DNA from 4 places in the Rahnella sp. PAMC25617 genome. Region 1 is predicted to be linked to each of the others. Evidence: predicted binding sites of a transcription regulator. Region 1 holds the regulator's gene; each other region holds the start of a gene.
What was found. The regulator CRP, encoded in region 1, controls carbon source genes, mostly activating them, when cyclic AMP is high. The targets are predictions, from matches to a motif close to ATGTGANNNNNNTCACAT.
Positions count from the first base shown of each region.

Region 2: cytR (DNA-binding transcriptional regulator CytR) is a predicted target of CRP. The motif match lies at 1,056-1,073, and genes of this name have one in related genera.
Region 3: aaeR (HTH-type transcriptional activator AaeR) is a predicted target of CRP. The motif match lies at 894-911, and genes of this name have one in related genera.
Region 4: ACM615_RS04805 (PTS sugar transporter subunit IIC) is a predicted target of CRP. The motif match lies at 1,039-1,056, and genes of this name have one in related genera.

Region 1 is NZ_JBOCUM010000019.1:205,064-207,269, reverse strand. Features, by position in the region: gene ACM615_RS22315 (LysR substrate-binding domain-containing protein) at 1-196, shown strand, start outside; gene ACM615_RS22310 (OsmC family protein) at 198-605, opposite strand; gene crp (cAMP-activated global transcriptional regulator CRP) at 968-1,600, shown strand; gene ACM615_RS22300 (YccS/YhfK family putative transporter) at 1,662-2,206, shown strand, end outside.
Region 2 is NZ_JBOCUM010000024.1:6,501-8,706, forward strand. Features, by position in the region: gene cytR (DNA-binding transcriptional regulator CytR) at 1-987, opposite strand, end outside; gene priA (primosomal protein N') at 1,191-2,206, opposite strand, start outside.
Region 3 is NZ_JBOCUM010000013.1:124,938-127,143, forward strand. Features, by position in the region: gene aaeA (p-hydroxybenzoic acid efflux pump subunit AaeA) at 1-443, opposite strand, end outside; gene aaeX (p-hydroxybenzoic acid efflux pump operon protein AaeX) at 451-654, opposite strand; gene aaeR (HTH-type transcriptional activator AaeR) at 929-1,867, shown strand; gene tldD (metalloprotease TldD) at 1,951-2,206, opposite strand, start outside.
Region 4 is NZ_JBOCUM010000004.1:18,019-20,224, forward strand. Features, by position in the region: gene recG (ATP-dependent DNA helicase RecG) at 1-924, shown strand, start outside; gene ACM615_RS04805 (PTS sugar transporter subunit IIC) at 1,155-2,206, shown strand, end outside.

The DNA.
Region 1 (2,206 bases):
TGATTATCTGACCATTGTGGCGCGGGCGATGAAAGCGCCGTTCGGATTGCAGGACAGGCTGAGTGTGCTCAATATCGATACCCTGCCGCAGGCGGAATATTGCGTGCTTTACTCGCAAAAATCGCCGCTGACGTTTGCCGCGCGGCGATTTTTGGATTTATTGCGCAGCCAGTGCCACGCGTATGACTGGTCGTAACTTATTCGACGCTGATCACTTCAAAGCTGTGCGTGATGGTCGCCGCTTTGCCGAGCATCAGGGACACAGAGCAGTACTTTTCCGCAGACAGGCTAACGGCACGTTCGACAATCTTATCGGTGAGATCTTTACCGGTGACGATAAAATGCAGATTGATGTGCGTGAACAGGCGCGGCGCTTCTTCGCGGCGTTGTGAGGTCAGCTTGACTTCACAATCACGCACGTCATTACGGCCTTTTTGCAAAATAGACACCACATCAATCGCGCTGCAACCGCCTGCGGACATCAGCAGCATTTCCATCGGGCTGGGTGCTTTATCGCCCGCATTACCATCCATAGAAATCTGGTGGCCTGACGCTGACTCGCCTAAAAACGTCAGCCCTTCTACCCATTTTACGCGTGCGTGCATGAACTATTCTCCCGGTGAATAAACTCGTCGAATTCCGCTCCCAGAGTACCCTTCCACCTAAAATCTGGCAACGTAACCCGATCGCCATCATGCTGAAGCGAGACAACAGAAGACAGCATTGCAAACCTGTGCTACAAACAAAGCCGAAACATACTTTCCAGTGAATTGCGGTGACGGTTTTCGCGGTTTAAGAACAGAACCCACGGTGATAACGGCAATAATCAGGCTGTTTCACTCCGACACCCGCTTGCAGCATTTCTGGGGAGTTATATGCTGAAAGGGCGCTTTTTTTATGAAGTGCCGTACAGGGAACTCTGAGCCCTGTGATTTTGGGCAGCGATAACAACAGAGGATAATAGCAAATGGTTCTCGGCAAGCCACAAACAGACCCGACTCTTGAATGGTTCCTGTCTCACTGTCATATACATAAGTATCCTTCTAAAAGTACGCTGATTCACCAGGGTGAAAAAGCCGAAACGCTTTACTACATCGTGAAAGGGTCAGTTGCTGTCCTTATCAAGGATGAAGAAGGCAAAGAAATGATACTGTCCTACCTTAACCAAGGTGACTTCATCGGCGAGCTGGGACTCTTCGAAGAAGGTCAGGAACGTAGTGCGTGGGTTCGTGCAAAAACTGCCTGTGAAGTGGCTGAAATTTCTTATAAAAAATTCCGCCAGCTGATTCAGGTTAACCCGGATATTCTGATGCGTCTTTCCGCGCAGATGGCAAACCGTCTGCAAGTGACGTCAGAGAAAGTCGGCAACCTGGCCTTCCTCGACGTAACAGGGCGTATCGCTCAAACTCTCCTTAATCTGGCTAAACAGCCTGATGCGATGACCCATCCGGACGGGATGCAAATCAAGATCACCCGTCAGGAAATCGGCCAAATCGTCGGTTGTTCACGTGAAACAGTCGGACGTATTCTCAAAATGCTTGAAGATCAAAGTCTGATCTCGGCACACGGTAAAACGATTGTCGTTTACGGCACACGTTAATCCCTTAAAAATCGGCGCGGCAGAATACTGTCGCGCCTTTTTTATGGGCTAAGCTTTATCCATGACGCTATGGCGAAGACTGTTTTACCATCCGGAAGTTAACTACGCGCTGCGCCAGACGCTGGTGTTGTGCCTGCCCGTTGGTATCTGCTGGTTGTTCGGCAATCTGCAAATGGGGCTGCTGTTCTCTCTTTGTCCTGCCTGCTGCAACGTCGCGGGCCTCGATACTCCGCACAAACGCTTTTTCAAACGCCTGATAATTGGCGGAACGCTGTTTGCCGTGAGCAGCATTCTGCTGCAAGTGATGCTGGAAAGCTGGCACATCCCCCTGCCGCTCATCATGTTGTCGCTGGCATTACTGCTTGGCGTGACCGGCGAAATCAGCCCGTTGCATGCGCGGCTGTTGCCCGGCGCGCTGGTGGCGACCATCTTCACACTGAGTATGGTCGGCGTACGCCCTATATGGCAGGCGCCGGTGCTTTTCGCCGCCGGTACGGCCTGGTACGGATTATTTAACTGGGCGTGGTTTCGCATATCGGAAGAACAGCCGATGCGCGAAACGCTCAGCCAGCTCTATCTGCAACTCGCGGATTACTTCGAAGCTAA
Region 2 (2,206 bases), on a different contig from region 1:
GCTGTCGAGCAGCAATGAACCGCTTTGTACCTGATTTCCCTGTAACTGCTCAAGTAATAATAACATGGCCTGACGACCAAGCTGGAATCTTGGCTGCGCGACGGTGGTCAGCGGAGGATCGGTATACTGGCTGGCCTTGATGTCATCGAAGCCGACAACCGAGAGATCCTCCGGGACGCGCAGACCCATTTTTTTCGCCTGAAACATCGCGCCAATCGCCATAATATCGTTATGACAGAAAATCGCCGTTGGCGGCTCCGGCAGCGACATCAGTTCGGTAACGGCCTGTGCGCCGGATTCATAACTAAAATCACCGTCTACCGTCAGCTGCTTTTCGACGCTTAGCCCGTTACGGCGCAGTGCCTGCACATAGCCTTGTGAACGGTACTGGCACAGCGGCATATGTTTCGGCCCGGCGATGCAGGCAATGCGCTGATGTCCCAGTTTGAGAAGATAATGTACGGCTTCAAACGCGGCGGTCAGGTTGTCGATGTGTACCGTTGGCAGTTCCAGTTCCGGCGCAAATTCGTTAGCCATCACCATAGGTGGCAAATTGCGCTGTTCTTCCTTGCTGGCGTCGAAGGGTAAATCGGAGCCGAGCAGCAACATGCCGTCAATTTGCTTGGTAATGATCAGATTGATAAAGGTTTTTTCTTGCTGATTCTGTTGGGCGCAATCGCCGATGAGCACCAGATAACCGCTTTCAGCCGCCGTGCGTTCGATCCCCTGGATCAGGTCGGAAAAAAACGGATCGCAGATGTCCGGGACGATCACCAAAATCGTACGCGATTCGTTACGTTTCAGGTTGCGGGACAGGGCGTGAGGAGAATAACCCACCGCCATGACGGCCTGATCAACCTTCTGACGGGTAGAGGCGGAGACTTTCTCCGGATTCATTAACGCGCGGGATACCGTTGCTGTTGAAACGCCTGCCTGTTCAGCCACATCTTTCATTGTCGCGGCGGGTAATTCTTTCTTGTGCTCCAACGTCTCTCTCCTTGCAACAGCATCAAACTGAGACAACAACATCAACATTCCTCACCTGGCTACCGATGATGTGTAGCACATCACATTCTAAACAGAATGTGAGTAGGATTTGTTACCTAATTTGCATTAAAAGTGTGATGCAGATGCTTTTTTCGATCCATCACGCAGAAATCATGACTAATTATGCGGATTTCCTCCACGGATCAGCTGTCAATCGGGTCCACATCCAGCGTCCATTTCACTTTTTTAGCCTGCGGCAGGCTCGCAATCAATGGCTGAGAACTTTTGATCAGATGCTGTAAAACGCGCCGTGAAGGATGCTGTAATAGCAACTGCCAGCGGAAGCGACCACTGCGTTTGGGCTGCAAGGCGGGAACCGGCCCTAAAATCCACAGCGAATCATCTTTCAGCGGGCTGGATTCGAGCAAATTCCGTAACTGCTGGAGAAACAGCGCGGACTGCTGATTATCGTGATCTTCAGAGCGGATCAGAATATGGCTGGTAAAAGGAGGAAGAAACACGCTTTTGCGCTCCGCCAGCGTTTGTCTGGCGAACTCGTCATAGCCTTGCTGTAACAGAACCTGCAATAACGGATGTTCCGGATGGTGCGTCTGCAACACGACTTCACCCTGTTTCCCTGCGCGTCCGGCACGACCGGAAACCTGAGTATAAAGCTGGGCAAAGCGCTCGGCAGAACGGAAGTCCGCCGAGAACAGCGCGCCGTCGACGTCTAATAATGACACCAGTGTGACGTCCGGGAAGTGATGCCCTTTCGCCAGCATCTGCGTGCCGATAAGAATGCGTGCGCCGCCGCGATGGACTTCATTCAGATGTTGTTCCAGCGAGCCTTTACGGCTGGTGGTATCGCGGTCAATACGCGTGATGGGCGTATCCGGGAACAACGGCGCGAGTTCATTTTCCAGCTGTTCGGTACCAACACCGACGGAAACCAGTTGTGTCGATCCGCAATGCGGACACTGATGCGGCACAGCGCGCTGGCTGTCGCAATGGTGGCAGCGCAGCTGGCGCTGATTCTGATGCAGGGTGTAATAGTGGTCACAGCGCTGACATTCGGCAATCCAGCCGCATTCGTGGCAAAGCAGGGCAGGTGCATAACCCCGGCGATTCAGGAACAACATCACCTGATTATCGGCTTTCAGATGTTCCTGCATTTTTTGGATCAGCGGCTGAGACAGCCCGACTTTCAGCTGCAACCCTT
Region 3 (2,206 bases), on a different contig from region 1:
GCCAGATCACGTGCCGCCTGCGCTTTTGCCAGCTGATGTTCAGCGGTTTGCAGGACGTTATTGGCCTGATCGATTTCTTCCTGCGACATGGCCTGCACGCCCAGTTTCACACGACGTCCGGCTTCACGTTTTTTCTCTGCTGCCAGCGCCTGATAATACGCGACGTCAGCACTCGCTTCGTCCAGCGCCTGCTGGTAGCGCGGCTGGTCGATTTTAAACAACACCTGGCCCTTCTTCACCAGCTGGTTATCGACCACAGGCACATCGGTAATCAGACCGGTAACATCGGGCGCGATAGACACGACATCAGCGGTAAATTTGGCATCACGGGTCCACGGAGATTCGGTATAGAACGCCCAGGCTTTGAAAATTGCGATGACAGCCAGCACGACCAGAATCAACGTTATTGCATAACGTATTATTTTTATAGAGAAATTTTTCACAACGCCCTCAGACGAACATGCAGGAGATCAGGTAAAAAAGACAGCAGTACAAAGCTGTGTTGAACAACGCCGGATGCCAGACAAAGTCATAGATACCGGTGGGTTGCAGTACACGCCGCAGCACGAAAAACACCACCAGCGCCAGCAGTATTTCAAAAAACACCGGAGGAAACGACAATCCGAAAATCACCATTACCGGAAGCAAACTCATCAAAAATTCCTTACATTATGACGACGGACAAACACGTATCGTCCCGCGCACGCATTATTCATTATTTTAGGCAACGGCACGCGACCCCGGTGGAAAATAATTCAGCGGGAGCAGATCAATGAAGCCGTGGAGTTGCCAGGGAAGTGTGCGAAGGTAAGCATTATGTCAGGAAAACTGAAACCTGAGCATTATCGCCCGGAAGGGTATATTAGCGTGCTTATTATCAAGTAATCAACGTTCTGTGATCTAAATCACTTTTAAGCCAGAGTTAACAATGGACCGATTAAAACGCATGTCGATTTTCGCTCAGGTGGTGGAAAGCGGTTCTTTTACTGCCGCTGCGCGACGCCTCGACATGAGCGTATCCGCCATCAGCCAGACTGTGTCAAAGCTGGAAAACGATTTACAAATCAAATTATTAAACCGCAGCACGCGCAGTATTGGTCTGACGGAAGCGGGCAAGCTTTACTATCAGGGTTGCCGGAAAATGCTGCACGATGTGCGTGAAGTGCATGAACAATTGTATGCCTTCAACAACACGCCAACCGGGACCTTGCGCATCGGCAGTTCATCAACAATGGCACAAAATGTTCTTGCTGCAATGACTGCCGAAATGCTCAGCGAATATCCCGGCCTGACGGTAAATCTGGTGACCGGCATACCCGCACCCGATTTAATCGCCGACGGTCTGGATGTGGTGATCCGCGTCGGCGCGTTACAGGATTCCAGCCTGTTCTGCACCCGCTTAGGCTCAATGCCGATGGTGGTGTGCGCAGCGCGCAGTTATCTGGCCCAGCACGGCACACCGGAAAAACCGGCTGATATGGTGAATTTCTCATGGCTGGAATACAGCGTGCGCCCCGACAGCGAATTTGAGCTGATCGCCCCTGAAGGCATTTCGACCCGCATTACACCGCAAGGGCGCTTCGTCACCAACGATTCGCAAACCATGATCCGCTGGCTGAAAGCCGGTGTCGGGATCGCGTATGTGCCGCTGATGTGGGTGATTGAGGAAATTAACGCAGGCGAAGTGGAGATTTTGTTCAGAAGCTATCAGTCCGATCCGCGACCGGTCTACGCGCTGTATACCGAAAAGGACAAACTGCCGCTGAAAGTGCAGGTCTGCATTGATTATCTGACGGATTATTTCAAACGAGTCAGCAAGGTGTATCAGGGATACCGGCAGGGGAAAAAGGGGACGCAGTGGAGTTGAGTGTGTATCAAAACCCGCCAAACTCAATTAAAGCCCACCAGCCTCCCCTTGTGAAAGGGGAGGCTGAAATGCAACAACAAAACTTAAGCAGTACCGCCGACGGTCAGATTATCCAGTTTCAGGGTTGGCTGACCGACACCGACCGGCAAACTCTGACCTTCTTTACCGCACACGCCGACGCCTTTATCGAGCGCCAGATCGTTACCGACCATAGAAATCTGCTGCATGGCTTCAATACCGGAGCCAATCAGCGTTGCGCCTTTCACCGGTTTAGTGATCCGGCCTTTTTCGATCAGATAGGCTTCTGAAGTCGAGAACACAAATTTACCCGACGTGATA
Region 4 (2,206 bases), on a different contig from region 1:
TTGTTCTCGTCACTTTCTCTGGTCATCATTGATGAACAGCACCGGTTTGGTGTACACCAGCGTCTGGCGCTGTGGGAGAAAGGCCTGCAACAAGGGTTCCATCCGCATCAGCTGATCATGACGGCGACGCCTATCCCGCGAACTCTGGCCATGACTGCCTATGCGGATCTTGATACGTCAGTGATCGACGAACTGCCGCCAGGCCGTACGCCGGTGACAACCGTCGCGATCCCCGATACCCGCCGCAGTGATATTATCAGCCGCGTCAAAAGTGCCTGCGAGCAGGAAAACCGTCAGGCTTATTGGGTGTGTACGCTGATCGAAGAATCAGAAATGCTCGAGGCTCAGGCAGCCGAAGCCACCTGGGAAGGACTGAAAGAGGCCCTGCCAGCGCTCAATATCGGGCTGGTGCATGGGCGCATGAAAGCGCAGGAAAAACAGGCCGTCATGCAGGCGTTTAAACAAGGCGAAGTGCAACTTCTGGTGGCGACGACCGTTATTGAAGTCGGCGTTGACGTACCAAATGCCAGCCTGATGATTATCGAAAACCCGGAGCGTTTAGGGCTGGCGCAATTACACCAGCTGCGCGGCCGCGTCGGGCGCGGTGCCGTGGCTTCCCACTGTGTTCTGCTCTATAAAACGCCGCTGAGCAAAACTGCGCAGAAGCGTTTGCAGGTACTGCGTGACAGTAACGATGGTTTTGTCATTGCCCAGCAGGATTTAGAGATCCGCGGACCGGGCGAATTACTGGGTACGCGCCAGACTGGCAGTGCAGAGTTTAAAGTCGCGGACCTGTTACGCGACCAGGCAATGATCCCCGACGTGCAGCGTATAGCGCGCTATCTGCAACAGCAGTTCCCGGATCACGCCAAAGCATTGATAGAACGCTGGCTGCCGGAAAGAGTCAGATACACCAACGCCTGATCCCCTTCTCCACTCTCTCTTATCGTCGAAGCATTATTAAAAATGATGTTTTTGCGCCTTCACATTCATGCAAATTTTAATGTCACCGCAGCTGAACTGCTTTCTTCGTTGGTTATTTGATGACCTTCACAGAGTGAGGCAAAGTCGGTAACCGGTTTCATACCCCATCACTACACTGATGATAATTAAGGCAACCCTGTCTGATGTCCTCAACATAAGGTCAAATCATCATGAGTATCAGCCAATCCCTCTTTAACTTTATAGAACAAAAGATCAGCCCTTTTGCTGCCCGCCTTTCCTCGCAACGCCACGTCATGGCGGTACGTGACGGTTTTATTTCAGCAATGCCGTTTATGATTGTCGGCTCTTTTTTACTGGTTTTTGTCCACCCGCCATTCTCGCCTGAATCTTCGTGGGGTTTCGCCAGGAGCTGGCTGGCGCTTTCGGCAAAATATGAAGTACAAATTTTGACGCCGTTCAATATGACGATGGGGATTATGTCGATCTACATCGCGGCATCGATTGCCTACAATCTGGCAAGAAGTTACAAACTTGACCCGTTTATGACGGCGATGCTGGCGCTGATGTCTTTTCTGCTGGTCGCTGCGCCGCAGGTTGATGAGAAAATGTCGACCGTCGCGCTGGGTGGCGTGGGCATATTTACCGCCATTCTGGTGGCGATTTATGTGACTGAGCTGACGCGGCTGCTGAAAAAATACAATATCGGCATACGCTTACCTGAACAGGTTCCTTCAAACATTAAGCATTCATTCGATTTGCTGATCCCGATTATTGCGGTGGTGGTGACGCTTTTCCCTTTGAGTTTGCTGGTGCAGTCAGGGTTTGACATGCTGTTGCCACAGGCGATTATGGCGCTGTTCGAACCGCTGATTTCCGCCGCTGACTCACTGCCCGCGGTACTTCTCGCCGTGCTGATTTGCCACCTGTTGTGGTTTGCCGGCATTCACGGTTCAGCCATCGTTTCCGGCATGTTGCAGGCTTTCTGGTTAACCAACCTTGGCCTGAATCAGACAGATCTCGCCGCAGGTTTACCGATGACGCACATCATGACCGAGGCTTTCTGGAATTTCCTGATCGTTATCGGCGGCTCCGGCGCAACCATCGGGCTGGTGTTGCTGTTTTGTCGCAGCAAGTCGGCGCATCTGCGCACAATGGGCAAACTCAGTCTGGTACCCAGCTGCTTTAACATTAATGAGCCGGTGATCTTCGGCACGCCAATTGTTATGAACCCGGTATTTTTCATCCCCTTCCTTCTGGCACC